DNA from 4 places in the Actinoplanes sp. L3-i22 genome. Region 2 is predicted to be linked to each of the others. Evidence: riboswitches for the same ligand, from Rfam matches in the RefSeq annotation. Region 2 holds a riboswitch; each other region holds the start of a gene.
The links. A riboswitch is a leader RNA that binds a small molecule or an ion and turns the genes downstream of it on or off. The one in region 2 is predicted to bind cyclic di-AMP.
Positions count from the first base shown of each region.

Region 1: it holds a riboswitch for cyclic di-AMP, as region 2 does, so the genes downstream of both, L3i22_RS25335 (C40 family peptidase) here and L3i22_RS01780 (hypothetical protein) in region 2, are expected to answer to the same signal.
Region 3: it holds a riboswitch for cyclic di-AMP, as region 2 does, so the genes downstream of both, L3i22_RS02615 (transglycosylase family protein) here and L3i22_RS01780 (hypothetical protein) in region 2, are expected to answer to the same signal.
Region 4: it holds a riboswitch for cyclic di-AMP, as region 2 does, so the genes downstream of both, L3i22_RS14410 (C40 family peptidase) here and L3i22_RS01780 (hypothetical protein) in region 2, are expected to answer to the same signal.

Region 1 is NZ_AP024745.1:5,685,403-5,692,948, forward strand. Features, by position in the region: gene L3i22_RS25315 (helix-turn-helix transcriptional regulator) at 199-645, shown strand; gene L3i22_RS25320 (hypothetical protein) at 725-1,177, shown strand; gene L3i22_RS25325 (MAB_1171c family putative transporter) at 1,184-2,425, shown strand; gene L3i22_RS25330 (class I SAM-dependent methyltransferase) at 2,436-3,137, shown strand; gene L3i22_RS25335 (C40 family peptidase) at 3,141-3,653, opposite strand; cyclic di-AMP (ydaO/yuaA leader) riboswitch at 3,660-3,809, opposite strand; gene L3i22_RS25340 (YkvA family protein) at 4,089-4,502, opposite strand; gene L3i22_RS25345 (Gfo/Idh/MocA family protein) at 4,535-5,512, shown strand; gene L3i22_RS25350 (TetR/AcrR family transcriptional regulator) at 5,570-6,100, shown strand; gene L3i22_RS25355 (aldehyde reductase) at 6,205-7,221, shown strand; gene L3i22_RS25360 (NAD(P)H-binding protein) at 7,218-7,546, shown strand, end outside.
Region 2 is NZ_AP024745.1:382,352-389,897, forward strand. Features, by position in the region: gene L3i22_RS01760 (ABC transporter ATP-binding protein) at 1-218, shown strand, start outside; gene L3i22_RS01765 (ATP-binding protein) at 366-818, shown strand; gene L3i22_RS01770 (beta-phosphoglucomutase family hydrolase) at 917-1,657, shown strand; gene L3i22_RS01775 (glycoside hydrolase family 65 protein) at 1,672-4,041, shown strand; gene L3i22_RS01780 (hypothetical protein) at 4,111-5,145, opposite strand; cyclic di-AMP (ydaO/yuaA leader) riboswitch at 5,149-5,282, opposite strand; cyclic di-AMP (ydaO/yuaA leader) riboswitch at 5,491-5,627, shown strand; gene L3i22_RS01785 (hypothetical protein) at 5,633-6,670, shown strand; gene L3i22_RS01790 (ABC transporter ATP-binding protein) at 6,730-7,503, opposite strand; gene L3i22_RS01795 (ABC transporter permease) at 7,496-7,546, opposite strand, start outside.
Region 3 is NZ_AP024745.1:561,735-569,280, forward strand. Features, by position in the region: gene L3i22_RS02600 (ExeM/NucH family extracellular endonuclease) at 1-2,014, shown strand, start outside; gene L3i22_RS02605 (LysR family transcriptional regulator) at 2,120-2,995, opposite strand; gene L3i22_RS02610 (nuclear transport factor 2 family protein) at 3,066-3,425, shown strand; gene L3i22_RS02615 (transglycosylase family protein) at 3,433-4,044, opposite strand; cyclic di-AMP (ydaO/yuaA leader) riboswitch at 4,046-4,229, opposite strand; gene L3i22_RS02620 (STAS domain-containing protein) at 4,702-5,487, shown strand; gene L3i22_RS02625 (PP2C family protein-serine/threonine phosphatase) at 5,484-6,887, shown strand; gene L3i22_RS02630 (trans-acting enoyl reductase family protein) at 6,884-7,546, shown strand, end outside.
Region 4 is NZ_AP024745.1:3,250,733-3,258,278, forward strand. Features, by position in the region: gene L3i22_RS14385 (ATP-binding cassette domain-containing protein) at 1-36, opposite strand, end outside; gene cydB (cytochrome d ubiquinol oxidase subunit II) at 33-1,013, opposite strand; gene L3i22_RS14395 (cytochrome ubiquinol oxidase subunit I) at 1,026-2,441, opposite strand; gene L3i22_RS14400 (BlaI/MecI/CopY family transcriptional regulator) at 2,518-2,868, shown strand; gene L3i22_RS14405 (M56 family metallopeptidase) at 2,865-3,782, shown strand; cyclic di-AMP (ydaO/yuaA leader) riboswitch at 3,896-4,031, shown strand; gene L3i22_RS14410 (C40 family peptidase) at 4,048-5,028, shown strand; gene L3i22_RS14415 (MarR family winged helix-turn-helix transcriptional regulator) at 5,259-5,720, opposite strand; gene L3i22_RS14420 (epoxide hydrolase family protein) at 5,774-6,847, shown strand; gene L3i22_RS14425 (AAA family ATPase) at 6,895-7,546, shown strand, end outside.

The DNA.
Region 1 (7,546 bases), 5.3 Mb from region 2:
ACGTAGTGATGGCCGGATGCCCCCGTGGCATCCGGCCATGTTCATGGTGCCCAGGAGTTCAGCGGACGCCGGCACCGGAGCGGCGGGCGTGGTGACTCAACTGGCAGTTGAACTTTACGGTTGGTGAGTCTAAACCTACTGTCTGAATAGATTCAACCAGCAGTTGAAATCGGTCTCCGTGGCAGAGAGGCTTCCCCGATGGCGGACACTCCGGGCACCCCCGATCTGGCGCAGCGCCTCAACCGGCTGTTCGACGAGGTCCGCCCGGCCGGGCGCGGCGGGCGGCGGTACACCAACGAGGACGTCGCCGCGGCCGTCAAGGCGATCAACCCGGAGATCCGGGTGGGCGGGGCCTACCTGTCGGCGCTGCGCAACGGGACCAAGCGGCACCCGTCGACCGAGCTGCTCGCCGCGCTGGCCCGCCACTTCGGGAAGCCGATCGCGTATTTCTTCGACGAGCCGGATCCCGAGCCCGGGGCCGACGAACTCGCCCGCCTCGCGGACAACACCCAGGTCCGCCGGCTGGCGCTGCGCGCGCTGGACCTGTCCCCGGAGGGCCTTACGGCGGTCGCCGAGCTGGTCGAGCAGGCCCTGGCGGCCGACCGGCGGCGGCGCACCTCGGAGAAACCGGATCCGGATGTCTAAGCTTGCGATCGGCTGACCTATCAGGACGGACGACGTGGACAGTTTCCGGCGGAGGAAGACGCGCGCGCGGTGCCGCGAGGTGCTCGCGCAACTCGACATCGTCGACCGTCCGTCCCGGCCGCTGAGCCTGGCCGACGTGCGGGACCGGGTCCAGCGCCGGCGCGGGCGGCCGCTGCTGCTGACGCCGATGGTGACCGGCGCGGGCTGGCCCAGCGGCATGTGGGTGGAGACCGAGGACACCGACCTGGTGCTCTTCGACGCGGCCACCAGCGCCCTGCACACCGTCGACATCATCGCCCACGAGATCGGGCACATGGTGCTCGGCCACGAGGGCGCGGTGACCAGCCCGGCCGCCGCCCCGGCGGTGATGCTGCGGACCGGCTTCGCCGATCGTGACGAGCACGAGGCCGAGGTGTTCGCGACCCTGGTGTGCGCCCGCATCGCCGACTACCGGATCCCCGCGCCGGACGACCCGGAGGGTCTGCTGGGCCGGCTGCGGTCGGTTCTGGCCGACCCGCCGGCGGGCGGCTGAGCGCCGGTGGCCTTCCTCGTCGTCGCGCTGCTCGTGGCCGGCAGCGCCGCCTACAAGGTCTGGCAGCTGCGCCGGGCGACCGAGACCACGGCGGTCCGGGCCGGCTACTCGCTGGTGACCTGCCTGCTCGCGCTGGCCGTGGCGCTGGTGCTGCTGTGGCCGCCCGGCGAGGCCGCGGTCGACGCGGTGCTCGGGTCGTCGGCCACGGCGCTGGCCGTCGCCCCGGTCCTGGCCATGATCGCCGCCTGCGGCTACCAGTGCTTCGTGGTCAGCATCGACGATCCGGCGTCGGCCACCCGGCGCATCCGCCTGCGGGTCGGGCTGGTCGCGCTCGCGGTGACCGTGCTGATCGCCGCGGTCGCCGTGACCGGGCCGGCCGGGCATCCGGCGCTGCGCGCGCAGGACCCGGTCAGCTACCGCGACGACCCGTCCGGCGCGGTGGTGTTCCTGGCCTACGTCGGTTACCTGGGGCTGGGCTCGCTGGACGTGGCCCGGCTGGCCGCCCGGTTCACCCGGCTGGGCAGCGCGCCCTTGCTGCGGCTGGGCCTGCTCATGGTCACCGGCGGCACCTACCTCTCCGGCCTGTACGCGGTGGTGAAGCTGGGCGGGTTCGCCGCCGGGCTGGTGCTCGACCGCAATCTCGACGTGGCCACGTCCGAGGCCACCCGGCCGCTGGTGATCGTCAGCGCGCTGCTGATCAGCATCGGGTCGACCCTGCCGTCGTGGGGCGGGTCGGTCGGCGTGCACCGGCCGGCCGAGTGGGTCGGCTCGTACCTGTCGTATCAGGCGCTGCGGCCGCTGTGGGAGGCGTTGTACGAGGTCAAGCCACAGATCGCGCTGCATCCGTATACCCGCTGGGCGGACCGGCTGCTCCCCGGCGATCTCCGGTTCCGGCTCACCCGGCGGGTGGTGGAGATCCGCGACGGGCTGCTCCTGCTGCGGCCGTACCGGACAGTCGAGTCGCACGCCACGGCCACCGAGCTCGCCGGGCGGGCGGGCCTGCACGGCGTCGAGCTGGCGGCCACGGTCGAGGCGGTCGAGATCGCGCTGTCGTTGCGGGCCCTGAGCCGGGCCGACCGCGGCGGGCCGGCGACCGCGCCCGAGCCGGCCACCACCGACTTCGACGGCGTGACGGCCAGCATGCGCGAGGAGGTGCAGTGGCTGACCCGGGTCACCCAGGCCTTCCGGCGTTCGCCGGCCGTCCGGGATGCCGCCGGCAGCCGGTCGGCGCAGCCCGCCGGCAGGTAGCCTCGGCCAGGTGTTCTCACCTCAAGGGCCGTCACTGCGGGAACTGTGTGTCCAGGCGCTGTCCTCGGTCGAACGCGGCTACGACTTCCTGGCTCCGAAGTTCGACCACACGCCGTTCCGTACCCCGGACCCGGTCCTGGAGGCGAGCGTCCGGGCGCTGGCCGAGTTCGGGCCGTTCGACCGGGGGCTGGACGTCTGCTGCGGCACCGGCGCCGGGCTGACCGCCCTCGACCGGCTGTGCCGGGAGCGGATCACCGGCGTCGACTTCAGCGCCGGGATGCTCGGCGAGGCGCGCGCCGCGGTCCCGTCCGCCACGCTGGTGCGGGCCGACGTGCGGGCGCTGCCGTTCACCGCCGGCTTCGACCTGGCGGTGACGTTCGGGGCGCTCGGGCACTTCCTGCCCTCGGAGCGGCCGGCGCTGTTCGAGGGGGTGTACCGCGCGCTGCGGCCCGGCGGGCTGTTCGGCGTCGCGCTCGGCGAGCTGCCCGCGCGGACCACCCGGGCCTACTGGACGAGTCTCGGGTTCGACCTGGCCATGGTGGTCCGCAATACCGTGGTGGCGCCGTCCTTCGTCATGTACTACCGCACCACCACGGTCCCGACCGTCCGGCGGGACCTGCGGGCGGCCGGGTTCACCGTGGAGACCGTCGACCTCACCGTCGAGGCCGACGATCTGCGGTTCGCCCTGCTGCTCGGCCGGAAGCCGGAGTAGCGGTCAGGTCAGGCGCCGGACCACGTAGTTGCTGGTCCAGATCTTCTGCTTGGTGATGGTCTTGCCGGCCCGCGGCGCCGCCCACATCTGGCCGCCGCCGGCGTAGATGCCGGCGTGGAAGCCGTACGAGCCGTTGCGCAGGATGATCAGGTCACCGGGCCGGGCCGCGGACCTGCTGACCGCCCGGCCGTACCGCTGCTGCAGGTCTGCCTTGTGCGGCAGGCTCTTCCCGGTGGTCTTCCGGTAGACGTACATGGTGAAGCCGGAGCAGTCGAAGCGGTTCGGCCCGGACGCCCCGAACAGGTAGGGCTTGCCGCGGTGCCGGGCCGCCTCGGTGACGACCCGGAGCCCGGCCAGTTGCGACCTGGCGGCCACGGTCCGGCCGGTCGTGGGCAGGGCCCGGGTGACCGCGACGGCCGCCGGGGCGGCGACGGCGGTCTGCGGGACGCCGAGCCCGCCGGTGAGCAGGCCGAAGCCCACGGACAGGGCGATCGTGTGGAAGGTACGAACGTGCACGGTGACTCGGTCCCTCCGGCACGCCTGCGAGGTTAGCTGTCGGGTTCGGGCGGGAAGGATTGCCCGGCCGCGATGGCGGCTTCACCCCGAGGTCCGCTTCCGGACCGATGTGTGGTTCCCCCGTCCCCGCCCCCGAATGCCTGATGACTGGTCAGTGCGGTTCGTGCGGCCGGATCGGGGCAGGGCTCGGCGTGATCCGGATCGACACGAGCGGTGAGCCGTTGCCCGCCGCTCCTCCTTGATAGCCCGCCCTCCGGCGCCGTCCCTTATGTAGCGACGGTCACCCTGAGTGACGACAAGGCCAAACGGTGTCCGATTTGCACGGGAGACGCGAACTATGCGGAATCGCTCCGCTCATGGACGGTCACGCAGGGCCGTTGTCGATCTGTGAAGCGGGACACTCCGGGAGCCGACCCGTAAGGATGACCCGGCCGCTCACCCGCGGAGTCCGGTGAGGCGGCTGAGCGCGGCGAAACCGTCCTCGGTGCCGGGCCAGTTCCGGCGGACGGCGTCCAGCCCGGCGCGGCGCACGGTGGAGCGCAGCACGGCGACCACGATGATCGCGTCGTCGGCGTAGCCGAGCACCGGGATGAAGTCCGGGATCAGGTCGAACGGGATCGCCAGGTAGGCGAGCAGCAGGCCGAGCCGGATCCGGACCCCGCGCGGCAGGGTCCGGTCGCCGGCCAGGCGGGTCAGCAGTCGCAGCAGGTCGGGCAGCAGCCGGAGCGCCTCGGTGAGCTGCGCCTTCCCGGGTTTGGCGACCAGCAGGGCGACCAGCGCCGCGAGCCACACGACCAGCAGAGCCACGCCGACGCTGATCAGCGTCTGCCACCACCACGCCATGGTCATCCGTCCTTCCGGGTCCACATAGACTGCGCCGCATGAGAATCGGTGTGCTCGGAGCGGCCCGGATCGCGCCGGCCGCGCTCATCCGGCCCGCTCGGCTGGTGGACGGTGTCGAGGTCGCCGCGATCGCGGCCCGGGACCGTGGCCGGGCCGCCGAGTTCGCCACCGAGCACCGTATCCCGGTGGTCCACGACAGCTACGCCGAACTGCTGGCCGATCCGACATTGCACGCGGTCTACGTCCCGCTGCCGAACGGGCGGCACGCGCGGTGGATCCTGGCCGCGCTGGAGGCGGGCAAGCACGTGCTGGCCGAGAAGCCGCTGACCGCGAACGCGGCGCAGGCCCGCGAGGTACAGGCCGCCGCCGAGCGGACCGGCCTGGTCGTGATGGAGGCGTTCCACTATCGCTATCACCCGCTCGCGGCGCGGATGAGGGCGATCGCGCACGGCGGCGAGCTGGGGCGGATCCGCAGCGTCGAGACGTCGATGTGCTTCCCGCTGCCGAAGTTCGACGACATCCGGTACGACTACGACCTGGCCGGCGGGGCGCTGATGGACGCCGGCTGCTACGCCGTGCACTGCCTGCGCCTGCTGTCGCCCGGCGAGCCGAAGGTCGTCGCCGCCCGGGCGCTGACCACCCGGCGCGACCCGCGGGTCGACCGGGCGATGACCGCCGACTTCGAGCTGGGCGACGGCGCCCGGGGCCGGATCCGCGCCTCGCTGTGGTCGTCGGCGCTGTTCAGCCTGCGGGCCAAGGTGGTCGGCGAGCACGGCGAGATGGTGGTCGACAACTATGCGATGCCGCACGTGTTCCACCGGTTCCGGGTGGCGTCCGACGGGCAGAAGCGGGGCGAGCGGATCGACGGCTCCACGACGTACGTCCATCAGTTGAAAGCCTTTGACGAAGCGACCCGGAACCGGTCGGCGAACCTCACGCCGCCGCAGGATTCCGTCGTCACCATGTCGCTGATCGACGACATCTACCGGGCGGCGGGCCTTCCGATCCGGGAGTGAGCACGCGTTATCGTTGCGGAGAGGTCTCCACTAACGCTGCGGATTGCGAGAAGCTGCATGGTCCGGTCGGATGCGCGCAGGAATCGGGACGCCATCCTGGCGGCGGCCCGGGCGGCCTTCGCCGAGGACGAGAACACCTCGATGAATCAGATCGCGCAGCGCGCCGGGGTGGGCCCGGGCACGCTGTACCGCAACTATCCGTCGCGTGAGGTGCTCCTGCTGGACATCTACCAGGACGAGATCGAGAAGCTCGTCGGCCGGGTGCCCGAGCTGCTCGCCGAGCTGACGCCGGTCGAGGCGCTGCGGCGCTGGACCCTGGACCTGGTCGCCGGCATGCGCACCAAGCATCTGCTGGGCGCGGCCCTCAGCTCGGACGCGCACCGGACGATGGCGGAGCAGAGCTACGGGCCGGTGATCGCCTCGATCACCCAGTTGTTCGACGCGGGCAAGGCCGACGCCAGCATCCGGGTGGACGCCGAGCCGGCCGACTTCCTGCAGCTCACGGGGGCGTTGTGGCGATCCGCGCCGGAGCGGTCGGCGCCGATGCTGGGGCTGATCCTGGATGGGCTCGGGGTGCATCCGGCCTGACCTTCCCGGGGTGATCTGGAGAACTCTCCGCTTTTCGTTGACGAAGTGGAGAGGTCTCCAGTACCGTTTGAGTCACACGAAACGGACACCCCTGGAGGGGCATGATGACGGACGTACTGGTGACCGGCGGCTCGGGCTACATCGGCAGCTACTGCGCGCTCGCGCTGCTCGATGCCGGTTACACCGTGCGCACCACGGTGCGCGACCTGGCCCGCGAGCCGCAGGTTCGGGCGATGCTGGCGGCCGGCGGCGCCGACCCCGGCGCGAACCTGCGGGTGGTGCGGGCCGACCTGGGCAACGACGAGGGCTGGGCCGAGGCGGTGGCCGGCTGCGCCGCGGTGCTGCACGTCGCGTCGCCGACGCTGACTCAGCAGCCGCGGCACGAGGACGAGATGATCCGCCCGGCGGTCGACGGCACGCTGCGGGTGCTGCGGGCGGCGCACGGCGCGGGCGTGCGGCGGGTGGTGATGACGTCCGCGATCGGCGCGGTCGCCTACGGGCACGAGCCGCGCGACACCCCGTTCACCGAGTCGGACTGGACGGACGTGGACGCCGGGATCGAGCCGTACCAGAAGTCCAAGACCCTGGCCGAGCGCGCCGCGTGGGACTTCGTCGCAGGCGAGGGCCGCGGCCTGGAACTGGCCACGGTCAACCCGACCGCGGTGCTCGGCCCGGTGCTCGGCCCGGACTACTCACCGTCGCTCGGCATGATCGCTCGGATGCTCGCCGGGGAGATGCCGGCGCTGCTGCCGTTCGCGACCGGCTACGTCGACGTGCGCGACGTGGCCGCGCTGCACCTGCTGGCGATGACCGACCCGGCCGCCGTGGGGGAGCGGTTCATCGCCACCGCCGCCGAGAGCCTGTGGCTGCGCGACATCGCCGCGATCCTGCGCGAGCGCCTCGGTGACCGGGCGACCCGGGTGCCCACCCGGGAGATGCCGCTGCTGGCGGCGAAGGCGCTGGCCCGGGTCAACCCGCAGATGGCTCCCCTGCGCAAGCTGCTGGGCCGCAACCTCGGCGCGACCTCGGCGAAGGCCGAGCGGGTGCTCGGCTGGAAGACCCGCCCGATCGGGGACACCATCGCGGAGACCGCCGAGAGCCTGCTCGGGCTGCCCCGATGAGGGTGGTGCTCTTCGGCGCCACCGGCATGGTCGGGCACGGCGTCCTCACCGCATTGCTGGAGGACCCCGCGGTCACCGGCGTCACCGCGATCGCCCGCCGGCCGACCGGACGGTCGCACCCCAAGCTGCACGAGATCATGCATGCCGACTTCACCGACTATCGCGGGCTCGACCAGATCTTCGCGAACGCGCACGCCACGCTGTTCTGCCTGGGCACGCCGTCCGGCGGGAAGAGCGAGGCGGAATACACGCGGATCACCGAGGACTTCGCGGTGGCGGCCGCGACCGAGGCACTGCGCAACAATCCCCAAAGCCTATTTGTGTA
Region 2 (7,546 bases):
CCAAGGGCGCGCCGGCCGCGGCGCCGGAGAGCAAGGGCGCGCCGGTGAGCCTGCTGAACGACCCGGGCCGGCACCACCGGAAGGCGGCCGAGCTGTCGGTGCGGCTGGCGCCGTACCCGGCGGTCAATCCCGGACATCCGCTGACCGTGTCGGTGGCGATGGACGCGGTGCACTTCTTCGACGAGCGTGGCGACCGGATCGATGTGGGCTGGCGCTGACCAAGGCGGCGCTGACCGACGGGCGCCGAGTGAGGGGGAACGGTGAATTCGGATCGCCACTTCCGGGCGGGATCGTGGATGCCTCCTGCCACCGGGCGGCCACAGCGCGTAGGCTGCACGACGGTGGAGGACAGGATCGGCCAAACCGTGCGTTCGGCTCCCAGCGGGGAGCCGAGGGCCGATGCCGCCCCGCCACGGTCCGCCTCCTCGGTCCTGCTGGACCGGACGTTCGGGGATGCCGACATCACCGTGCTGCGGCACGAGGTGACCCGCCTGCTGCCGGCGGTCGGCGTGGCCGGCGATCGCCTCTCCGGGTACGTGCTGGCGATCAACGAAGTGATCACCAACGTCGTGCTGCACGCCGGCGGGCACGGCCGGATCGTGCTGCGGGTCGAGTCCGGCTCGGTCTGGTGCGTGGTCACCGACGCGGGCCCGGGCATCCCGGACGGTCATCAGGACAGCCACCTCCTCCCCGGTACGGAGGAGATCGGCGGCCGTGGGTTGTGGCTGGCGCACCAACTGTGCGACGAGGTGACCACGGCGACCGGGCCGATCGGCACGTCGATAGGGCTCCGAATTGATCTTGGTGGGTTGAGCTGAAAGCTGAAACAGCAGCTTGAACGGCTTATGAAACACCCAGGAAATGTGAAGGAGCCCTTCGCCTCTCGTCGTGCGACGGGTGCGACTACATTGGGCGCGTGCTCGGACTTCCTTCCCAGGTGACCGCTTGCCTTTTCGATCTTGACGGGGTGCTGACTGACACCGCCCTTGTGCACAGTGCCGCGTGGAAACAAACGTTCGACACGTTCCTCCGGTCGTGGTCGGAGCGGCATGATCAACCGTTTGTGCCGTTCGATTCCGGGGTCGACTATCACCGATACGTCGACGGCCGGCAGCGGGCCGACGGCGTCCGTACGTTCCTCGCCTCCCGGGACATCACCCTGCCCGAGGGCACGCCCGACGACGGTCCCGACCAGGACACCGTCAACGGCGTCGGCAACCGTAAGAACCTGCTCGTGCTCCAGAAGATCAAGGAAGGCGCCGTCCAGGTCTACCCCGGCTCGGTGGAGTACCTGAAGGCCGCCAAGGCCGCCGGCCTGCGCCGCGCGGTCGTGTCGGCGAGCGCCAACTGCAAAGACGTGCTCGAGGCGGCCGGCATCGCCGACCTCCTGGAGGTCCGGGTGGACGGGGTGGTCGCGCGCGAGCTGGGCCTGCCCGGCAAGCCGAAGCCGGACACCTTCCTGCACGGCGCGAAGCTCCTCGGCCTTCCGCCGGAGAGCTGCGCGGTCTACGAGGACGCCCAGGCGGGCGTGGCCGCGGGCCGGGCCGGCGGGTTCGGCCTGGTGATCGGCGTGGACCGGGTGGGCCAGGCCGACGCGCTGCGGGAGAACGGCGCCGACGTCGTTGTCACTGATCTTTCCGAACTGATCAATCTCTAAGAAGAGGCACGACCGTGATCCGTGAACGGGCCTACCCCGTCGACCCCTGGCACATCCGGGAGACCCGGCTGGACCTGGACCTGCTGGCCCAGTCCGAGTCGGTGTTCGCTCTCTCGAACGGCCATATCGGGATACGCGGAAATCTGGACGAGGGCGAGCCGCACGGCCTGCCCGGGACCTATCTGAACTCGTTCTACGAGCTGCGGCCGCTGCCGCACGCCGAGGGTGGGTACGGATTCCCCGAGTCGGGCCAGACCATGGTCAACGTGACCAACGCGAAGCTGATGCGCCTGCTGGTCGACGACGAGCCGTTCGACGTCCGCTACGGCGAGCTCCGCTCGCACGAGCGGGTGCTCGACATGCGGGCCGGCACGCTGGAGCGGACCGTGGAGTGGGTCTCCCCGTCCGGGCAGGGCGTGCGGCTGCGCACGGTGCGCCTGGTCTCGTTCACCCAGCGGGCCGTGGTCGGCATGCTCTACGAGGTCGAGCCGCTGGACGGCGCGGCCCGGCTGATCCTGCAGTCCGAGCTGGTGGCGAACGAGCAGCTGCCGCCGAGCAGCAAGGACCCGCGGGTGGCGGCCGTGCTGGCCCAGCCGCTGCAGGCCGAGGAGATGCTGGAGCAGCGCTCCGGCGGCCTGCTGGTGCACCGCACCAAGGTCAGTGACCTGCGGATGGCCGCGGCCATGGAGCACCTGGTGGAGACGCCGGGCCGGCACGCGATCACCACCGAGGGGCACGGCGACTGGCTGCGTACCACGGTGGCCTGCCGCCTGGAGCCGGGGCAGAAGCTGCGCGTGGTCAAGCTGGCGGCCTACGGCTGGTCCAGCGTCCGCTCGCTGCCGGGCCTGCGGGACCAGGTCGGCGCGGCGCTGGCCAGCGCCCGCCTGGACGGCTGGGACGGCCTGGTCCAGCAGCAGCGGGAGTACCTGGACGCGTTCTGGGACCACTCCGACGTCCGCGTCGAGGGCGACCCGGAGGTGCAGCAGGCGGTCCGGTTCGGCCTGTTCCACACGCTGCAGGCCGGCGCCCGGGCGGAGAAGCGCCCGATCGGCTCCAAGGGCCTGACCGGGCCGGGGTACGACGGCCACACGTTCTGGGACGCCGAGACGTTCGTGCTCCCGGCGCTCACCTACACCCAGCCCTCGGCGGCGGCGGACGTGCTGCGCTGGCGGCACTCGACGCTCGACCTGGCCCGGGAGCGCGCCCAGACGCTGGGGCTGCAGGGCGCCGCGTTCCCGTGGCGGACCATCCGTGGCCAGGAGTGCTCCGGGTACTGGCCGGCCGGCACCGCGGGCTTCCACATCGCCGCGGACATCGCCGACGCGGTCCGGCGGTACGTGCAGGCCACCGGCGACCTCGACTTCGAGCGTGAGGTCGGCCTGGAGCTGCTGGTGGAGACGGCGCGGCTGTGGCGCTCGCTGGGTCATCACGACCGGCACGGGCGGTTCCACATCGACGGCGTCACCGGGCCGGACGAGTACACCGCGATCGTGAACGACAACATCTACACGAACCTGATGGCGCAGCAGAACTTCATGACCGCGGTGGACGCCTGCAAGCGGCACCCGGACCTGGCGCGCCGGTTCGGGGTCGACGACGAGGAGGCGGCCTCCTGGCGGGACGCGGCGGCGGCCGTGCACATCCCGTACGACAAGGAGCTCGGCGTCCATCAGCAGTGCGAGGGCTTCACCCGGCTCCAGGAGTGGGACTTCGAGAACACCCCGCCGGAGGGTTACCCGCTGCTGCTGAACTACCCGTACTTCGATCTGTACCGCAAGCAGGTGGTCAAGCAGGCCGACCTGGTGATGGCGATGTACATCCGCGGTGACGCGTTCACCCCGGAGGAGAAGGTCCGGAACTTCGCGTACTACGACGCGCGGACCGTCCGGGACTCGTCGCTCTCCGCCTGCATCCAGGCCGTGATGGCGGCCGAGACCGGGCACCTCGAGCTGGCCCACGACTATCTGGGCGAGGCCGCCCTGATGGACCTGCACGACCTGCACCAGAACGCGCGGGACGGCGTGCACGTGGCGTCGCTGGCCGGCTCGTGGATCGCGCTGGTCGCCGGCCTGGGCGGGATGCGGGACTTCAACGGCCAGCTGTCGTTCGCGCCGCGGCTGCCCAGCCGGATCAACAACCTGGACTTCTCGCTGCTCTGGCACGGCCTGCGCCTGCGGGTCAACGTCACCGCCGACGAGGTGACCTACTCCCTGCGCAACGGGGGCGGCTCGGCGCGGCTCACCCTGCTGCACCACGGCAAGGAGATCGAGGTCACCCAGGTGCGCCCGGTGTCCATGTCGATCCCGTCGGCCGGCCCGGTGGGCCCGGCGCCGACCCAGCCGGCCGGCCGCGCGCCGGTGCGGCGGGCCACGCCGCACCACTGATTCTCCGGTATCAACGAGAAAGCCCCCGGTCCGCGAAGGACCGGGGGCTTTTTCATGTTCGGTGCGGCGCTACAACAGGGACACGTGCACGTGGTCGGTGTGGTCACTCGGACCGTGGTACGCGTGCCAGTTGCCGGTCGCCGGGAACCAGATCTGTTTGTACCAGATCACGTAGTATATTCCGAGCCGGTCGGCGTTCCGGACCAGGAACGCGGTGAGGTCGTTCCCGTACCTCATCATGTCGTCGTTGTGCGCGACCGAGAAGCCACTCTTCTGCAGTGACCAGTCGCAGGCCCGGCCCTTGGGATGCTCGAACGGACCGCCGTTGCGATGGCAGCCGACGAATCTGTTGAAGCCGGCCTTCTTCACCTCCTGGTAGAGGTGCAGAGTCCGCTTGGTGATGCAGCCGTCGGTCGTCGGGTCGTCCTGGTTGCAGGACTCCGCGGAGAAGCCGCCGTCGGAGTTGCGCGGCGCCGGGGCCGCGACCTTGGAGACCGCGTCGACGAAGCCGTTCGTGATGGTCTTGTTGATGCCGGTGCCGCCGCCGAGCAGCTCGAGCTGGCCCTCGGCCGAGTCGTGCTGCTTCTGCTGGATGGTGAGCTGGGTGGTCTGGTTCTTCAGCTCGGCGTCCAGCTTGGTCTTGCTCTCGGTGATCGTGGTGAGAGCGGTGTTCAGCTCGTTCAGCTTCGCGTCGTGCAGCTTGTTGATCTCCTCCAGGGAGACCGCCTTCTCGATGAAGTCCGACGAGTTGTTCGCCTGGAGAAGGAAGCTCAGCGTGTTCAGCGTGCCGAACTCGTACTGCTGGCGGGCGATCGCGTTGACCTCCGGGATCAGCGCGTCACGGCGCTTCTCGGCGTCGGCGATCTGGGTGGCCAGCAGCTTCTGGTTCTTTTTCGAGGTGGCGACCGCGGCCTTGGCGTTCACGAACCGCCGGTTGGTCGCCTCGAGCTGATCGGAGAGGTCATCGCTCTCGTCCCCCTCCGCAGGGGTCGACGAGGTGCCGCTCGGAGCGGCGAGTGCCGGCGTGACCGGTGCCACGAATATCGTGGTGGCCACGAGCGGCGCCAGGGCAAGCAACAGCCACCGGCGGGGACGTGCGGTCATCAACAATCCTTCCTAGTCACCGCCGACCGAGTTAGCTGACGGGTTCGGGACGGAAGCTATCCCTACCGCGTAATGCGGATTCACCCCAACTACCTGGTTCCCCGGTTCGCCTTTCGACGATTGGGCGGCGGCCTGCCGGCAACTCGGGGGCGGTGCCGTCCTGGCAGGACCGGCGGCCAGTTTACCTGAGATATCACTCGGCATCAGGGTCAGGAAAACCACCAAAGCCGTTACCTTCCGACGACGTTCCGTAATGGCGTGACGACTCGTGACCGGGCCGTTGCAATAAGTGTGAGAACTGTCGATTCCTCGATCGAGTGGGTATGGTCGGTTCCGGTTCCCGCCCGGGAACCGCCGCCTAATCGCAACAACCAGCGAGCCGGGGATCCACATTTCTTCCGGGGTGAATCCGCGTCAGCGGTAGGGATTTCCTTCGTCCCGAACCCGTCAGCTAACCCGGCCGGCGGCCGACGGAAGGAAGCAGCCAGTGCAGCAAGTGACTGCGCGGCGACGATGGGTGGCCGTTCTCGCGCTGCTGGTCGCCGCAAGCGGGATCGCCGGTGTCGGCACACCGGCGGCCGCGGCACCCCGGCCCCTTGCCGCCCCCGGGGAGTCCGGTGACGACGGTGAGGGCGGTACCAAGTCCCTGCTCGACAAACTCGACGAGGCCTCCAAGGGTTACGTCACCGCCAAGACCAAGTTGCAGACGTCCAAGACGCAGCAGACCAAGCTCGCCGCCGCCCTCAAGCAGTTGGACGCGGCGATCGGTCCGCAGCAGGACTCGCTCAACAAGTACGCCGCGCAGGCGTACGCGATGGGCCGGCTCGGACCGCTGAGCGCGCTGCTCACCGCGGACTCCTCGGCCGGCTTCCTGGACCGCGCCCAGCTGCTGACCACCGTGGCCGAGCGGCAGAACCAGGCGATCTCCGACCTGCGGACCACCCGGGAGAATCAGGGCAAGGCCAAGACGGCGATCGACGCGACGATCATCGAGCAGCAGCGTCAGGTCAACGTGATGGCCAAGAAGAAGATCCAGGCCGAGCAGGCCCTGAAGGACGCGAACCAGGGCTCCGACTCGGGTGGCTCGGGTGACTCCTCCGGCAGCAGTTCCAACGCCGACCAGCCGTCCGGCAGCCTCTCCGGCGGGTGCACCGAGGACGACCCGACCACCACCGGCTGCATCACTCCGCGTCTGCTGTACGCGATGAAGCAGGCGCAGAAGGCCGGTTTCACCCGGTACGTCGCCTGCTTCCGGCACCAGAACAGCGGGGAGCACCCGAAGGGCCGGGCCTGTGACTTCGCCGCCGACAAGAGCGGTTTCGGCGGGGTGGCCACCGGTGCCAGCAAGACCTACGGCACGAACCTGGCGAACTACTTCATCCACAACTCGGACACGCTCGGCGTGCTCTACGTGATCTGGTTCAAACGGATCTGGCTGCCGAGCAGTGGGTGGAAGTCGTACAGCGGGGCCGGCGGGACACCGTCGACCGACCACACGAACCACGTACATCTGTCGGTGACCTAGCCGTTGACTCCACAAAAAGAGCCCCGGGCCACTGGCCCGGGGCTCTTTTTCGACGATGCCTACTTCTGCATGTACGCCTCGTACTGCTGGAGGATCTCCTCGGTCGGCCCGTCGCCGCGGATCAGGCCGGACTCCAGCCAGATGACCCGCTCGCAGGTGTCCCGGATCGACTGCTCGCTGTGGCTGACCAGGAACACCGTGCCGGCCTCCTCGCGCAGCTCGCGAACCCGCTCCTCGCTGCGGCGGCGGAACTTCGCGTCACCGGTACCGAGCGCCTCGTCGATCAGCAGCACGTCGTGCTTCTTGGCCGCGGCGATCGAGAAGCGCAGCCGGGCCTGCATGCCGGACGAGTACGTCCGCATCGGGAGCGAGGCGAAGTCGCCGCGCTCGTTGATGCCCGAGAACGCGATGATCTCGTCTTTCTTCTGCTTCACGTCGGCCGGCGACATGCCCATGGCCAGGCAGCCGAGCTCGACGTTGCGCTCGCCGGGCAGGTCGTTCATCAGCGCGGCGTTGACGCCGAGCAGCGACGGCTGGCCGGCCGCGTAGATCGCGCCCTTGGACACCGGCAGCAGGCCGGCGACCGCGCGCAGCAGGGTCGACTTGCCCGAGCCGTTGCTGCCGATCAGGCCGATCGCCTCGCCCTTGTAGGCCACGAAGCTGACGCCCTTGACCGCGTGCACCTCGCGCACATTGGCCGAGTTGGTCTTGGTGACCAGCCGCTTGAAAGCCGAGAGCGGGCTGGTCTGGTTCGCGCCGATCGCCCCGACGATCTTGTACGTGATGTGGGCGTCGTCGCAGATGACGGTCGGTTCGCGTTCGATGTCAGCCACGGCCGTAAACCTTTTCTCCGCGCCAGAAGTAGAGGAAGCCGCC
Region 3 (7,546 bases), 180 kb from region 2:
GGACGGCGTCAAGGGCATCGAGTTCCACGACCCGGTGGCCGAGGCGAACACCCTGGCCGCCGAGCTCTCCGACGGCGACGAGTCGAACGGCGAGGCCGACGTGGTGGTCGTGCTGGCCCACGAGGGCGCCGCGACCGAGAACATCACCTCGGCCGAGGCGCTGCAGAACGACCCGGTCTTCGGGGCGTTCACCAAGCTCAGCCCGAACGTCGACGCGATCCTGAGTGGACACACCCACCAGCCGTACGCGTTCGAGATCCCGATCCCCGGCACCGACAAGACCCGTCCGGTGATCCAGGCCGAGGACTACGGCGTCAAGCTGGGCCGAGCCACCCTCAAGTACGACCCGGTCACCAAGTCCGTGATCAGCTCGACCGCGGAACTGATCCCGGTCACCGGCTACACCCCGGACCCGGCCGTCGCCGACATCGTGACCGCCGCCAAGACCAACTCGGCCGAGCTCGGCAAGAAGGTCCTGGGCAGCATCACGACCGACATCAAGCGGGCGTACTCGGCGACCGGTGCCGAGGACCGCGGCTCCGAGTCGGTGATGGGCAACTTCATCGCCGACGTGCAGCTCGACCAGACCAGCGACGCCGGTCGGGGCGGGGCGCAGATCGCCTTCATGAACCCGGGTGGCCTGCGTACCGACCTGCTGGTCGGCGACGACGGGGTGATCACCTACTCGGAGGCGTACTCGGTTCAGCCGTTCGCCAACGACATGGTCACCCAGACCCTCACCGGTGCGCAGATCAAGCAGGTCCTCGAGGAGCAGTGGCAGCCGGCCGGCGCGTCCCGCCCGATCCTGCACCTGGGCGTGTCGAAGGGCCTGACCTACGAGTACGACCCGGCCGCCGCGACCGGTTCGCACATCGTCGCGTCGACGCTGAAGTTGAACGGGACGGTCATCGACCCGGCCACTTCGTACCGCGTCTCGTCGAACTCGTTCCTCGCCGCGGGTGGCGACAACTTCCTCACCCTGGGCAAGGGCACGAACAAGATCACCACCGGTGACAACGACCTGACCATGCTGGTCAACTTCTTCGCCAAGTACACGCCGATCACCGCGGACACCACGTTCCGCAGCAAGGTGTACGTGCCGGCCCCGTCCGACACCACCGCGCCGACCGGCACCTACTCGGTGGACGCGACAAGCATCTGGACCGGTCAGTCGGTCACGCTGACCCAGAAGGCGCTCGCCGACGACGTCAGCCCGGCCACCGAGATCACCCAGGTGGTCAACTGGGGCGACGGCAGCGCGCCGGAGACCCTGGCCGCCGGCGCCACGACGGCGACCCACAAGTACGCCACGGCCGGCACGTTCGCGGTCACCGTGACGATCACCGACAAGGCCGGCAACGCGGCCGCGGCGATCACCGCCGGCAGCGTGACGGCGGCCGCGCAGACCGGCAAGTACAGCCTGGACCGCGTCTCGATCTACGCCACCCAGGCCGTCACCCTCAAGGTGAGCGGCGTGAACGGCACCTCGGTCAAGGTCGCCTGGGGTGACGGTTACACCACCACGGCGTCGGTGAACATGCCGGTGTCGCACACGTACAAGAAGACCGGCACGTTCTCGGTCAAGGTCACCCCGGTGAACGGCGTCGGCGCCGGCACCACCGTGACCGTCGGCTCGGTCAAGGTCAGCAAGGACGCCTGGGCGCCCAAGGTGACCCTGAAGGTGCCGAGCGGCGCGAACCGGGCGTCGTCCTGGTCGAAGGTGACCGGTAAGGCCACCGACGTCGGCACCGGCGTCCGCACGGTTCGGGTCAAGCTGACCGAGCAGCGCGGCAAGTCCTGGTACTACTACAGCCACGGCAAGTGGACCAAGGCGTCCTCGCGGACGTCCGCCCTGGCCAAGGCCGAGGTGTTGAACGCGTCGCTGAGCGGGAGCACCTGGAGCGTCCGGATCTCCGGCGTGAAGAAGGGCAGCCTGCGGATCAGCTACTGGGGAGTGGACAAGGCCGGCAACACGTCGGCCGCCAAGGTCTACTTCCGGACGATCACGCGGTAACACCTGATGGACCGGGAGGCCCTCGTCGCGATCTGCGCGGCGGGGGCCTTTCCGCTGTTCCGGGCGGGCTGCGGGCGTACCGTAAGCGGATTTTGATCTTGATTTTCAGGCGAACGCGGCCAGGCACCGCTTGAGGAACGCGGCCAGTGCCGGACTTGTCCGCTCCGGCCAGACCAGGGCGAGCAGCGCCGGGATCCCGATGCCGTCGATCGGCACGGCGACCAGGTCGGGATGCGCGGCCGCCATCGACTCGCTGAGGACCGCGACCCCGAGGCCGCGGCGGGCCAGGCCGGCGACGGTGTCCGGCGAGGTGGCGACGAGCGCGACCTCCGGTCGCAAGCCGGAATCCGCCACCCCGGCCTGGTCGAGCACGTCCCGGATGCCGGTCCCTTGCGGCAGACAGACGATTTGGTACGACCGGAGCCCCGCGACCGTGACCCGGCCGCGCCCCGCGAGCTCGCTGCCGGGAGCGGTCAGCGCCACCAGCCGCTCGCTCACGATCACCTGCGACGCGAGGTGTTCCGGCGGCGCCCCGGCCAGCCCCGCCAGCGCCACGTCGAACGCGCCGGCGCGCACGCCCGCGACCAGGTGGTCCGAGTTCGCCTCGGCCAGCTCCAGCTCGATGCCGGGATGGTCGCGGTGGAAGGCGGCGAGCGCGTCGAAGAGTGGCGCGACCTCGCAGCCGATCACCATGCCGATCGTCAGCCGGCCCCGGATCAGCCCCTTGACGTCGTCGATCGCGTCCCGCAGGTCGAGCGTCGAGTCGAGGGCGGCCCGGGCGTGGCGCAGCGCGACCGCACCGGCGTCGGTGAGCCGCGCGGTCCGGCCGCTGCGGTCGAAAAGCTCCGCGCCGAGCTCGTGCTCCAGCGCCTTGACCTGCGCACTCACCCCGGACTGGGTGATGTGCACCCGCTCCGCGGCGCGGGTGAAGCTGCCGGTCTCGGCGACCGCGACGAAGTACTCCAGCTGCCGCAGATCCATGAGTAGAAATTGTAGTAGCCAGAAGAACCATCTGTTGGACTTGTGGATCGGGTAGGGGCAGGGTGAAGTCATGAGCGAACGCGAGAAGGCACAGCAGCCCGAAGACCTGACCCGCCTCTTCGTCGAGCGCGCCAACGCGAAGGATGCCGAGGGCCTCGCCCTGCTGTACGAGGAGGACGCCGTGATGGCCTACCCGCCCGGCAGCCAGACCGTCGGGCGCGCGGCGATCCAGCAGCTCTGGGCCGAGCTGCTGCCGAGGATGCCCCGCTTCGAGCCCGAGCCGCCGCTGCCCACGCTGATCAGCGGCGACCTGGCCCTCACCGCGACGCCGCCGAGAGACGGGGCCGGGGCGAGGGCGCAGGTGGTCCGCCGGCAGCCGGACGGAACCTGGCTGCGGGTGCTCGATCAGCCGGAGTTCGCCCGGCCCTGAGCTGCTCCTACAAGGCCAGGCGCTGGCCGACCGTCAGCCGGTTCGGGCTGCCCAGGCGGCTCGCGTTGGCGCGGTAAAGGGCCTTCCAGCCGCCCTTGACGCGGTAGCGCGTGGCGATGGCGGAAAGGGTGTCGCCGCGCTTCACGACGTAGGTGCCGGTCGTCCTCAGCGGCGAGTCGTAGGAGGCCAGGCGGTAGGGGTTCACCGCGGCGGTGGTCCGCGCCTTGGTGAGCCCGCGACGCCCGCAGGTGGGCCAGGCACCGATGCCCTGGTTCCGCAGGACCCGTTCGGCGACCGTGATCTGCTCGCTCTTGGAGGCCACGTTGGCGGTCGAGCCGTACTTCCCGCCCCCGTGCGCACGCCACGTGGACCGGCTGAACTGCAACCCGCCGTAATAGCCGTTGCCGGTGTTGATCCGCCAGTTGCCGCCGGACTCGCACCGGGCCACGGCGTCCCAGTTCACGTCCGGGGCGGCGCTGGCGGGTGTGGCTTCGACCGCCAGCATGCCGACCGCACCGGCGAGACCGGCGACCATGATGCCGAGCGCGCGTTTCAGGGCGCGCGGAGACTGGGCTCGCCGGGAGACCGCACGACGAACCCGCTTGTTCAGGTGAAGCATGAAGTTTTTCCCTCCACGCCTGCGAGGTGAGCTGTCGGGTTCGGGCCGAGGAGCCCGGCCGCCGTCAGGCGGCTTCACCCCGAGGCGCGCTCAACGTGAGCGCGCCGGAGAACTTGTGGGTCCCCCGCTCCATGCCTGTGTGTTGTTGACCGTGACCAGCAGGCAGGACTCGGCGTTCCGGCCACGGTGTCCGCAATTGCGGACTGCCGACGGTAGCCACCACCTCTCCGGACTGACCACGCCCGGAAGCGGGGCTGGTGACTTTGTTCTCACAAATTAGCCGCTTTGATCTTCCTTTGTGTGAATAACAACCCGAGTTCTTCAGTGGCGGCGCCGGTTGCCACCTACGTGGTCAACCGTGCGGGGGAACGCCGTTTGTGACCGGACACGCAAGAGTGGGTGCGCGGTTCGGCGTGCCTGGGCCCCGTCTCGCCGAACCGGTCATCCTCCGCATGACGGCTCATCACCGCTTTGTTGTCTGATGTGGGCGCGACCCGGGTGCGCGGGCCACGAGGACGCGCAGTTCGCGCGGATTGTGCATGAATTGGGCTCTGATGGGTGTCGTCCCTTGTCGGCTGCCGCGTCCCGGAGAACGATGGGCGGCATCCAGCCGACCTGAGCCGACGAGCCAGAGACCGACCAACCAAAGGTCGTCACATGGAGCATCCCGCGTACGTCGTAGTCACCGCGGAGGGCACGGTTCGTCTGGTACTCGCAGGATCACTGGTCCTGGTGCGCCACGCCGACGTGCTGACGCATCTGGAACAGGCGTTGAAGGCCGAGCCGAGCACGCACGTGGCCGTCGACCTGACCGAAGTCACCTCAATGGACTCCTCCGGAGTCGCTCTGCTGCTGCTCGTGCGCCGGTGCGCGCGGCGCGCGGCCAAGACGTTCCACGTGGCCGGCACTCCCCCCGAGGTGCTGAGACACCTCCATCTGGCCGGCCTGACCGTGTTCCTCGGCCTGCGCCCGCCGGACGACGCCCGCCTTTCACGCACCGGCGGCCCGGCCCCGCCGGAGTTCGCCACCTCGGGCGGGCGCGCCGCGCCGCTCGCCGAGGTCCTCGACGAGGCGTTCGGCGGCGACAACATGGGACACATCCGGCGGCAGCTGTCCGGCTACGCCGACGGCCTGGCGATGTCCGGGCAGGAGCGCTACAACCTGCTGCTCGCGGCAACCGAGATCATGACCAACGCGGTACGTTACGGCGGCGGCTCGGGCCACATCACCGCTGCCGGACGCGGCAACCTGCTGTTCCTCAGCATCAGCGACAGCGGCCGCGGCATTCCCCGCCGCTACCGCGGCGAACGCCCCCGCCCGCGCCCCGGCCACATCGGCCTCTACGGCCTGTGGCTGGTGGGCCAGATCTGCCAGCGGGTCGACATCGACACCGGCCCCGGCGGCACCAGGGTTCAGCTGACCTTCGCGGTCGCGACCGGGTGACCGTCCGGCACACCGCCATGAACGGCAACCAGCACGACGACGACGCGCCCGTCGAGGCCGGCGGTGCGGCCTGCCCCGACCGGGGACGGGATCTGCTCATCGCGGCGTACCGGACGCTGGGCCGGTCACTGAACCTCGACCGCACCGCCGCTGCCGCCGTCCGCCTCGCCCTCCCCGAGCTGGCCCGGGTGGCGGTGCTCGTCCTCGCCGTCGACCGGCAGGAGGCGCGGTGGTGGGCGGCAGGTCAGGAGAGCGCGCCGGCCCCGAAACCGGATCAGGACAACACGGTCGCTCAGGCCGACCTGCCCGGCTGGATCCAGGCAACCCTCACCGACTCCGGCGGCGCCCGGGTCCGGCCCATCCCGCCCGGCCGATGGGCCCTGCCCGACGGCGCCGAGCACCAGGGTCACGGCGTGATCGTCCGGGTGACGTACTCCTACCAGGGCCGGGGCGCGCTGCTGCTGTTGCGCGACCCCGATCAGGCGACCTTCACCGAGGCCGGCCGATCGGTCGCGGCCGAGTTCGGGACCGCGGTCAATCGCGCGGTGACGGCGGCCGTGCTCTACCGCGAGCAGGCCGAGGTCGCCGAGACTCTGCGCACGGCGCTGCTGCCCGCGCCGATACCCGACGTCGCCGGTCTCGAGCTGGCGTCCGTGTACCGGCCGGCCCGCGAGGCGCTGCGCATCGGTGGCGACATCGTGCACGCCGAGCCGCGCACCGAGGGCGGCGTGTTCTGCGTCCTGGGCGACGTCTGCGGCAAGGGCGTCGAGGCGGCGGTGGCCGGCAACCGGCTACGACAGTCGCTCCAGGTGCTGCGCCGGATCAACGGACAACCCCTGGACATGCTGAACCTGCTGAACGCGGCGACCTTCGACCCGCACTCCACCGAGGCGACGCAGTTCGCCACCCTGATCGTCGGCGTCGTCGAGGCGCTGCCGCACGGGGGTGCCCGGCTGCGACTGGCCGCCGGCGGCCACCCGCCACCACTGGTCGTGCGGCAGACCGGAACCGTGGACCCGGTACCCATCGGCGGCATGATGCTCGGCGTCGAACACCCGGCGACGTTCGCCGAGGCGACGATCCAGCTCGCCCCGGAAGAGGCCTGCGTGCTCTACACCGACGGGGTCGTCGACGCCGAGGGCGGCCCGTACGGCGAGCCGTTCGGCCTGCGCCGTCTCGTCACCCTGCTGGGCGAGTACACCGGCATGCCGGCCGCCCTGGTGACCGAGCGGATCGGGCAGCGGACCGGCGACTGGCTGGGCCGAAGCGATCACGACGACATCGCGGCCCTGGTCATCCGGGCCACCCCGGCGAAACGAAACCACCGCCGCCATGATCGACCCGTTGTTACCGATGAGTTTCCTAAGGTGCGGTCCGGGGTGCACAATCACCGATCATGAGCGATCGTTCACGTGATTTCGAGGTGGTCATCTACGGCGCCACCGGCTTCGTCGGTGTGCTGGTGGCGCGCTATCTCGCCGGGCACGCGCCGGCCGGCACCCGGATCGCGCTGGCCGGGCGCTCAGCGGCGAAACTGGCGGCGGTGAAGTCCCGGCTGAACGTGGACTGGCCGATTCTGATCGCCGACGCGGCCGACCCGGACGCGCTGGCCACGCTGGCCGGGCGCACCCGCGTGGTGATCACCACGGTCGGGCCGTACGCGAAGTTCGGCCTTCCGCTCGTGCACGCCTGCGCCGCGGCCGGCACCGACTACGTCGACCTGACCGGTGAGGTGCTGTTCGCCCGGGACAGCATCGACCAGAACCACGAGCTCGCGCGCGGCACCGGTGCGCGGATCGTGCACTCGTGCGGCTTCGACTCCATCCCGTCCGACCTCGGCGTGCACGTCCTGCACCAGCTGATCGCCGCGGACGGCGCGGGCGAGCTGACCGACACCACGCTCGTCGTCACCAGCCTGCGCGGCGGGATCAGCGGCGGCACCATCGACTCGATGCGCAACCAGGTGGACGTGATGAAGCGGGAGCCGGCGCTGCGGCGGGTGGCCGGAAGCCCGTACTCGCTGAGCCCGGACCGCCAGGCCGAGCCGAAGGTGGGCCGG
Region 4 (7,546 bases), 2.9 Mb from region 2:
AGCGGAATCCTGGACGCGGCCGAAGGAGAGGATCACGACGCGATCCGTTCGCTCGCGATCCGGCGGCGGAAGACCCAGTAGGACCAGGCCTGGTAGGCGAGCACCCCGGGCAGGACGATCACCCCGGCAACGGTGATCAGCTTGAGCGCGGCGGGGCTGGCGGCGGCCTCCGAGCGGGTCAGTGACCAGAGCGGATCGAGGGTGCTGCGCAGCACGACCGACCCGTGTGCGGTGAAGACCGCGACCACCGCGCCGGCCACACCGACCGCGGTCGCGGCGAACGCGCCGCCCTCGCGGCCCTGCCGGGCGAGCATCCCGGCGATGAAGCAGAGCACCGCGGCGGCCAGGGTCAGCCGGGAGCCGGTGGCGATGCCGGCGAGCAGCAGGCCGACCGTGCCGAGGTTGCCGCCGTTGCGGGCCAGCGACACCGCGCGCCGGCGCACCGGGCCGGTGGTCCGCAGGGCCAGGAACGTCGCGCCGAGCAGGACCGTGCCGAGTAAGGCGGCGAGCGCGCCGAGCCCGGCGGCCGGGGTGAACAGAGGGGAGAGGCTGCGGCTGAGACCGTTACCGATCACCGCGCCGTCGGCGTTGAGGGCCAGGCCGTGCATGAAGACGCCGAGCTGGGCGCCCCAGAGCAGCACCACCCCGGTGGACGAGCCGGCGAGGAGCCAGTCACAGCGGCGGCGCCAGGACGGCGAGTCGTGCTTGCCGCGGAACTCGAGGGCGACGCCGCGCACCGCGAGCAGCAGCAGGATGCCGACCATGGGCAGGTAGAGCGCGGAGAGGAGCGCCGCGTACCAGTCCGGGAAGGCGGCGAAGGTGACGCCGATCGCGGCGACCAGCCAGACCTCGTTGCCGTCCCAGAACGGGCCGATCGTACGGATCGCCGCCCCACGCTCGTGCTCGTCGCGCCCGAGGAACGGGGCGAGCACCCCGACGCCGAAGTCGAAGCCCTCGAGGACGAAGTAGAGCACCCAGGCGAGGACGAGGATCGCGAACCAGAAGGTGATCATGAGTCGGGGCTCCTAGTAGGCGGGAACGGGCTCGGCCTCGGGCGCGCTGTCCGAGATCTCCGGGGCCAGGGGCTTCCGGGACAGGTGGACGACGAGCTTGAACCAGGCGATCGCGAGGAATCCGTAGACCAGCGTGAAGCCGGCCAGCGACGTGATGACCTCCGCGCTGGTGAGCCCGGGGGAGATGCCGTCGGACACCTTGGAGATGCCGAACGCGAGCCAGGGTTGCCGGGCGGTCTCGGTGAAGACCCAGCCGAACGTGTTGGCGGCGGCCGGCAGCAGCGGCGAGAGCAGCAGGATCCGCTTGATCCAGCCGGGCACCCCGGCGCCCGGTTGCAGGAACGCGGGGAGCAGCGGGATCCGCCACGTCCGGTTCGACGAGGCCCAGAGGTAGTACGCCGCGAGCGCCATCCCGGCGACGCCGGCGCCGATCATCAGCCGGAACGTCCAGAACGCCACCGGGATCATCGGCACGTAGCTGCCCGGACCGTACTGAGCGGAGTACTGCGCCTGCAGGTCGTCGATCCCCTGCACGGTCCCGCCGAAGGAGCCGGTGCCCAGGAAGGACAGCAGGTGCGGGATCTCCACGGTGAGGAACGGCTTCTCGTGGCCGAGCTTGCCGATCGCGAAGACCGAGAACGGCGCCCCGGTCGTGGTCGCGTAGAGCGCCTCCGCGGCGGCCATCTTCATCGGCTGCACCGCGGTCATCACCTTGCCCAGGTGGTCGCCGGTGATCGCGGTCAGCGCGCCGCCGATCAGCATCAGCCACGCGCCGAGCCGGGCGAGCGTCCGGAAGGCGCCGTCGGCCGCGACCCGCCACACGCCGATCGCGAGCAGCAGACCGCCGCCGGCCATCGCCGCCCCGGCCATCGTGTGCGGGAACGCCGCGAGCACCACCTCGTTGGTGAGCAGCTCCCCGAAGCTGGTCAGATGGGCCCGGCCGGTCGCCGGGTCCAGTGCGTAGGCCACCGGGTTCTGCATGAAGGAATTGGCGGCCAGGATGATGTACGCCGACAGCAGCGTCCCGACCGCGACGACCACGATCGTGGCCGCGTGCACCCTCCGGGGCAGACGTCCCCACCCGAAGTACCACAGCGCGAGGAACGTCGCCTCCAGGAAGAACGCGAGCATCCCCTCGATCGCCAGGGTCGGGCCGAACACGTCGCCGTAGAACTTGGCGAACGCGCTCCAGCCGAGCCCGAACTGGAACTCCTGCACGAGGCCGGTGACCACGCCGACCGCGAACGTGACGATCAGCAGCTTGCCGACGAACTTCGTCAGGTGCAGGAACTTCTCCGAGCCGGTGCGCATCCAGGTCAGGTGCAGGCCGGCCGCGGCCGCCGACAGGCTGATCGACAGCGGCACGAACAGGTAGTGATAGATCGTCACGACCGCGAACTGCAGCCGGGTCAGGTCGAGCACGTCCACCGGGTGTCCCCCTCTACGACTCTTCGTAGTAGATACTACGAGACGTAGTACGACTGGCCCTAGTAGGATGGGTCACATGGCACTTGGCGGTCTCGAACGTGAGGTCATGGACCAGTTGTGGGCTTCGCATGTCCCTTTGACGGTCCGGCAGGTCTATCTCGGCATCCTCGCCGACCGTGATCTGGCATACACCACGGTGATGACCGTGCTCGACCGTCTCGCGAAGAAGAAACTGGTCGTGCGAACCATGGAGGACCGCGCCTATCGGTACGCCCCCGCGCAGTCCCGCGAGGAGATGACCGCCGCCCTGATGTTCGACGCGCTCAACGGCACTCCCGATCAGGACGCCGCGCTGGCATACTTCCTCGGTCAGCTGCCCCCCGGCGCGATCCAAGCCGCCCTGGACTCCCCACCGAAAGAGACGTGACCGCTCTTCTTCTCGGAGCCCTCGGGCTGACCCTTTCGCTGGTCGCCCCGGGCATCCTGGCCGGCGCTCGCTGGGTGGACCGTGCCCCGGTCGCGGCCGTGCTGCTCTGGCAGGCCCTCACCCTCACCGCGGTGCTCTGCGCGCTCGGCGTGGTGCTGGCCGCCCCCGAGGAGCTGACCCGGGCGGCCGGCGCGGATCACCCGTGGGTGGTCGCGTCGCTGGTGTTCTCCCTGGCGGTCGCCGCGACCATCGTGATCCGGCTGCTGATCTCGCTGATCAAGGTGTCGGTGCGGGCCCGGGCCCGGCGCGAGCGGCACCGGATGCTCGCCGACCTGCTCGATCGCGCCGAACGGCATCAGGAGCTGGGCGGGGCCGAGGTCCGGGTGCTGGACGGGACGCTGCCGCTGGCCTACTGCGTGCCCGGCCGGGAGCCGCGCGTCGTGCTCAGTGACGCGGTGCTGCGGATCCTGGACCGGGAGCAGGTGGACGCGGTGCTCGCGCACGAGCAGGCGCACCTGCGGCACCGGCACGAGCTGGTGATGGAGTCGTTCACCGCGTTCTATCAGGCGGTGCCCCGGCCGCTGCGGTCACGGGCGCCGCTCGACGCCGTACATCTGTTGCTGGAGATGGTGTCGGACGACGCCGCGAGGCGCCGGACGGGCCCGGTCCCGCTGCGGGCCGCGCTGGCCCGGCTGGCCGACGCCGTCCCTCTGGCGGAGGAGGCGCCCGCCGACCCGGCGGGTGAATCCCGCCGCCGGCGACTTGATCGGCTCGGCGGGCCGGCGCCCCGTTCGACCGGTTTGTCGGTGGTCGCCGGGGTCGCCGCGATCGGTCTGCTGGTGTTACCCACCGTGATTCTGATCGTGCCGTGGCTAGCTCAAGCCCTGGATGCGTGGCCGTTTCGCTCACTGTGAGTACCGGTGACTGTGCGGGTAGTTTCCTCGCGGACGCAAGCTTCATTTGCCCGCATGATCCGAGTACGGTGGTCCCCGGTTCGACAGCCCCCCATCGTCCAACCGGCCGATCTGCCGAACCACCGCCTAATCGCCGCGAGGCGAGCCGGGGACCCAGGTTCCCCGGGGTGCAGCCACGAGCGATCGTGGCCGGGCGCGCTTCCCGCCCGAACCCGTCAGCTAACCCGGTCGGCGGCCGAGCAGGAAGAAAGGACAACGCACCTACGTGAAACGGATAGGCGCGCGAGGTGTGCTGCGTGGACTGCTCTGCGCCGTCACCGCTGCCGGAATCGTTCTCACCGGACCTGTCGTTGCCTACGCCACGCCTTCGCCGTCCAGCGTCGAAGCCCAGATCGACAAGCAGTGGAACGAGCTCGAGCCCGTCATCGAGGATTACAACGACGTGCACGGGAAGCTGCTCAAGCTGCAGAAGCAGCAGAAGCAGCTGAACACGACGCTCGCCCCGCTGCAGAAACAGGTCGACGCGGCTCTTGGTGAGGTGCGCGGCATGGCCGCGGACGCGTACATGCAGGGTCCGCCGACCGCCATCGGCGCGATCCTGGGCGGCAGCGCGAGCAACCTGACCGAGAAGCTCTCGCTTCTCGAGCAGCTGGCCGCCAACCGCCAGGCATCGATCGGCGACGTCGTCAAGCTCCGCGACAAGTACGCCGCCGACAAGGCGAAGGTCGACGCTCTGGCGACCGAGATCTCCACCCGGGACACCGACCTCAAACAGAAGAAGTCGGCGATCGAGAAGGAGATCACCTCCCTGCAGAAGCTGCGGCTCAAGGCATACGGCGCGGCCGGAGCCAGCGACGGGCCGTACAAGACGGGCCCGTGCCCGGTCGAATACACGAACGACAAGGGTGGCCGTGCCGCTCAGCGTGCGTGTGACCTGGTCGGGAAGCCCTATGTCTTCGGTTCCGAGGGCCCGAACAGTTACGACTGCTCCGGCCTGACGAAAGCGGCGTGGGCGGCTGTCGGAGTGCATCTCGAGCACTACACGAAGGATCAGTGGGCGTCCGGGAAGTCGGTGAGCCGGAGCGAGTTGAGGCCGGGTGACCTGGTCTTCTACTACTCCGACGTGCACCATGTGTCCATCTACATCGGTGGTGGCATGGTGGTGCACGCGCCGCACACGGGCGACTTCGTCCGGATGGCGACGATCGACCGCGGTCCCATCGCCGGCTATCGCCGGCCGGGCTAGACCGCACTCACGGCGAGAGGGCCGCTTCCGGTTCGCCGGGGGCGGCCTTTTTCGACCCCAATTCTTTCGACCCCCTTTCCCGTACGGCGTGGAGCACGCCCGCCGTCTCGCCTCGGCCCGCACCCGCTCGCCGCCGTCGGAGCCTCGGCGCTCCCTGATCGTGTGGTCCGGCGTCCTGCCCATCGGTCGTCCCTCCCCGTCGATCGGACACCCGGGATCCTGCCCGCCGGCTACGACATTTTCGCGGCGGCGTCGGTGCCCGGTGTGGCCGGGCTCACCGTCCGATGGTGATCGAGGAGCCGCCGGAGCAGCGCGACCAGCTGCTCCCGCTCGGCCCGGGACAGCGGCTCCAGCAGCTCCTCCTGCACCTGGGCGGCGCGCACGGTCAGGTCCCACGCGCGGGAGCGGCCGGCGTCGGTGACGGTGATGATGTTGCGCCGCCGGTCGGCCGGGTCGGGGGAGCGGGCCACGAAGCCGCCCGACTCCAACTCGTTGAGCGCGCCGACCAGGTCGCTCAGGTGGATGCCGGTGCGCCGGCCCAGGTCGGCCTGGCTGGCCGGCCCCTCGACGGTCAGTGAGGTCAGCAGCCGGAGGTGATAGCCCCGTGCGTTCACCGCGGCGAACCCGTCGCCGACCAGGCGGTGGGCGTGCGCGGCGGTCTGGGTGAGCAGCCAGCTGGGCAGGTGGTCCATGTGTCGACGATAACATTGGACCAACTAACGTTCGGGCGGCTAACGTTAGCCGCATGAACGAATTCCGGATCAACCTGCCGCAGGCCGACCTCGACGACCTCACCGACCGGCTGGCCCGCACCCGCTGGCCCGACGAGCTGCCCGGCGCCGGCGACGACTACGGCATTCCCCTGGCCCGGGTGCGCGCGCTGGCCGACCGGTGGCAGAAGTTCGACTGGCGTGGGCACGAGGCGGAGCTCAACTCGTACGCTCAGTTCGTCGTGGAGATCTTCGGCGACCGGGTCTACTTCATGCACCTGCGCAACTCCGACCCGGCCGCCCTGCCGCTGATCCTCACGCACGGCTGGCCCGGCTCGACGGTCGAGTTCCTCGACGTCGTCCAGCGGCTCGCGGAGCACTTCCACGTGGTCGTCCCGGCCATCCCGGGGTTCGGGCTCTCCGGGCCCACCACCCGCCGCGGCTGGAGCCAGCAGCGCGTCGCCGAGGCCTGGGCCGAGCTGATGGCCATGCTGGGCTATTCGCGATATGGCGCGCAGGGTGGCGACTGGGGCTCCGGGATCTCCCGGCACCTGGCCGCCGTCGCCCCGGGCAACGTGGTCGGCGTCCACATCAACTACCTGCCCACCGTCGGCCTGCCGGACGGTCTCACGCCGCGGGACCAGGCCCGCCTCGCCCGCACGACGGAGCTGGCGAAGAATCGGCACCCGCATCAGCTGCTGTTCGCCACCGGCCCGCAGACCCCGGCCTACGCGCTCAACGACTCGCCGGCCGGGCTGCTCGCCTTCTGGGCGGACAAGTTCGACCGCTGGTCCGACCCGGCGACCCCGGTGCCGGACGATCGCATCCTGGCCGACGTGGCCCATCACTGGTTCCACCGGACCGCCGGATCCGCCGCCCGACTGGTCCGGGAGAGTGGGGTGAACGTGCCGGTGGGCTGCCCCGCCCCGCTCGGGGTCGCCGTCCTTCCGGGCGACATCACCCAGTCGATCCGGCCGTTCGCCGAGCAGCGCTACGACGTCCGGCACTGGACCGAGTTCCCGCGGGGCGGGCACTTCGCCGCGCTGGAGGTGCCGGACCTGTTCGCCGACGACGTGATCACCTTCTTCCGGACGCTCACCGATGGCTGAAAGGGCGAGCGGCCGGGGCGGGAGTGGCGCGGGCATAATCGCGTTCTATGAGCGACGCCTTGATCGACAGTCTCACCGCGGCGGTGCTGGCCCGCCCCGACGACCTGACGTTGCGGCTGCACCTGGCCGAGCTGCTGGTCGCGGCCGGGCGCGGGGCCGAGGCGATCGAGCACGCCGCCCAGGTGCTGAGCCGGGAGCCGGGCAACGCGGCCGCGCGGGGGCTGATGACGTCCGCACTGGCCCCGCCGTCGGCCGCCACCGCTCCCGAGCCGGTCGCCGAGGGCGCCGAGCCGGGCACGCCGGCTCCGGCGGCTCCGCCGGCGCCGGCCGGTGGCTTCGACTGGTCCGCGATGGAGCAGCAGTTCGGCGACGTCGTTCCGCCGCGCTTCGCCCGCGCCGGCGACGAGCCCGACCCGGTGACCGGTCACGACGACCGGGCCTTCGACGTCGAGCGCTCGACCGTCACCCTCGCCGACGTCGGTGGCATGGCCGAGGTCAAGAAGCGGCTCGAGGTCTCCTTCCTCGGCCCGCTGCGCAACCCGAAGCTGCGCAGCCTGTTCGGCAAGAGCCTGCGCGGCGGCCTGCTGCTCTACGGCCCGCCCGGCTGTGGCAAGACGTTCCTGGCCCGCGCGGTCGCCGGCGAGATGGGCGCCGCGTTCATCTCGCTGTCCATCACCGACGTGCTGCAGATGTGGGTCG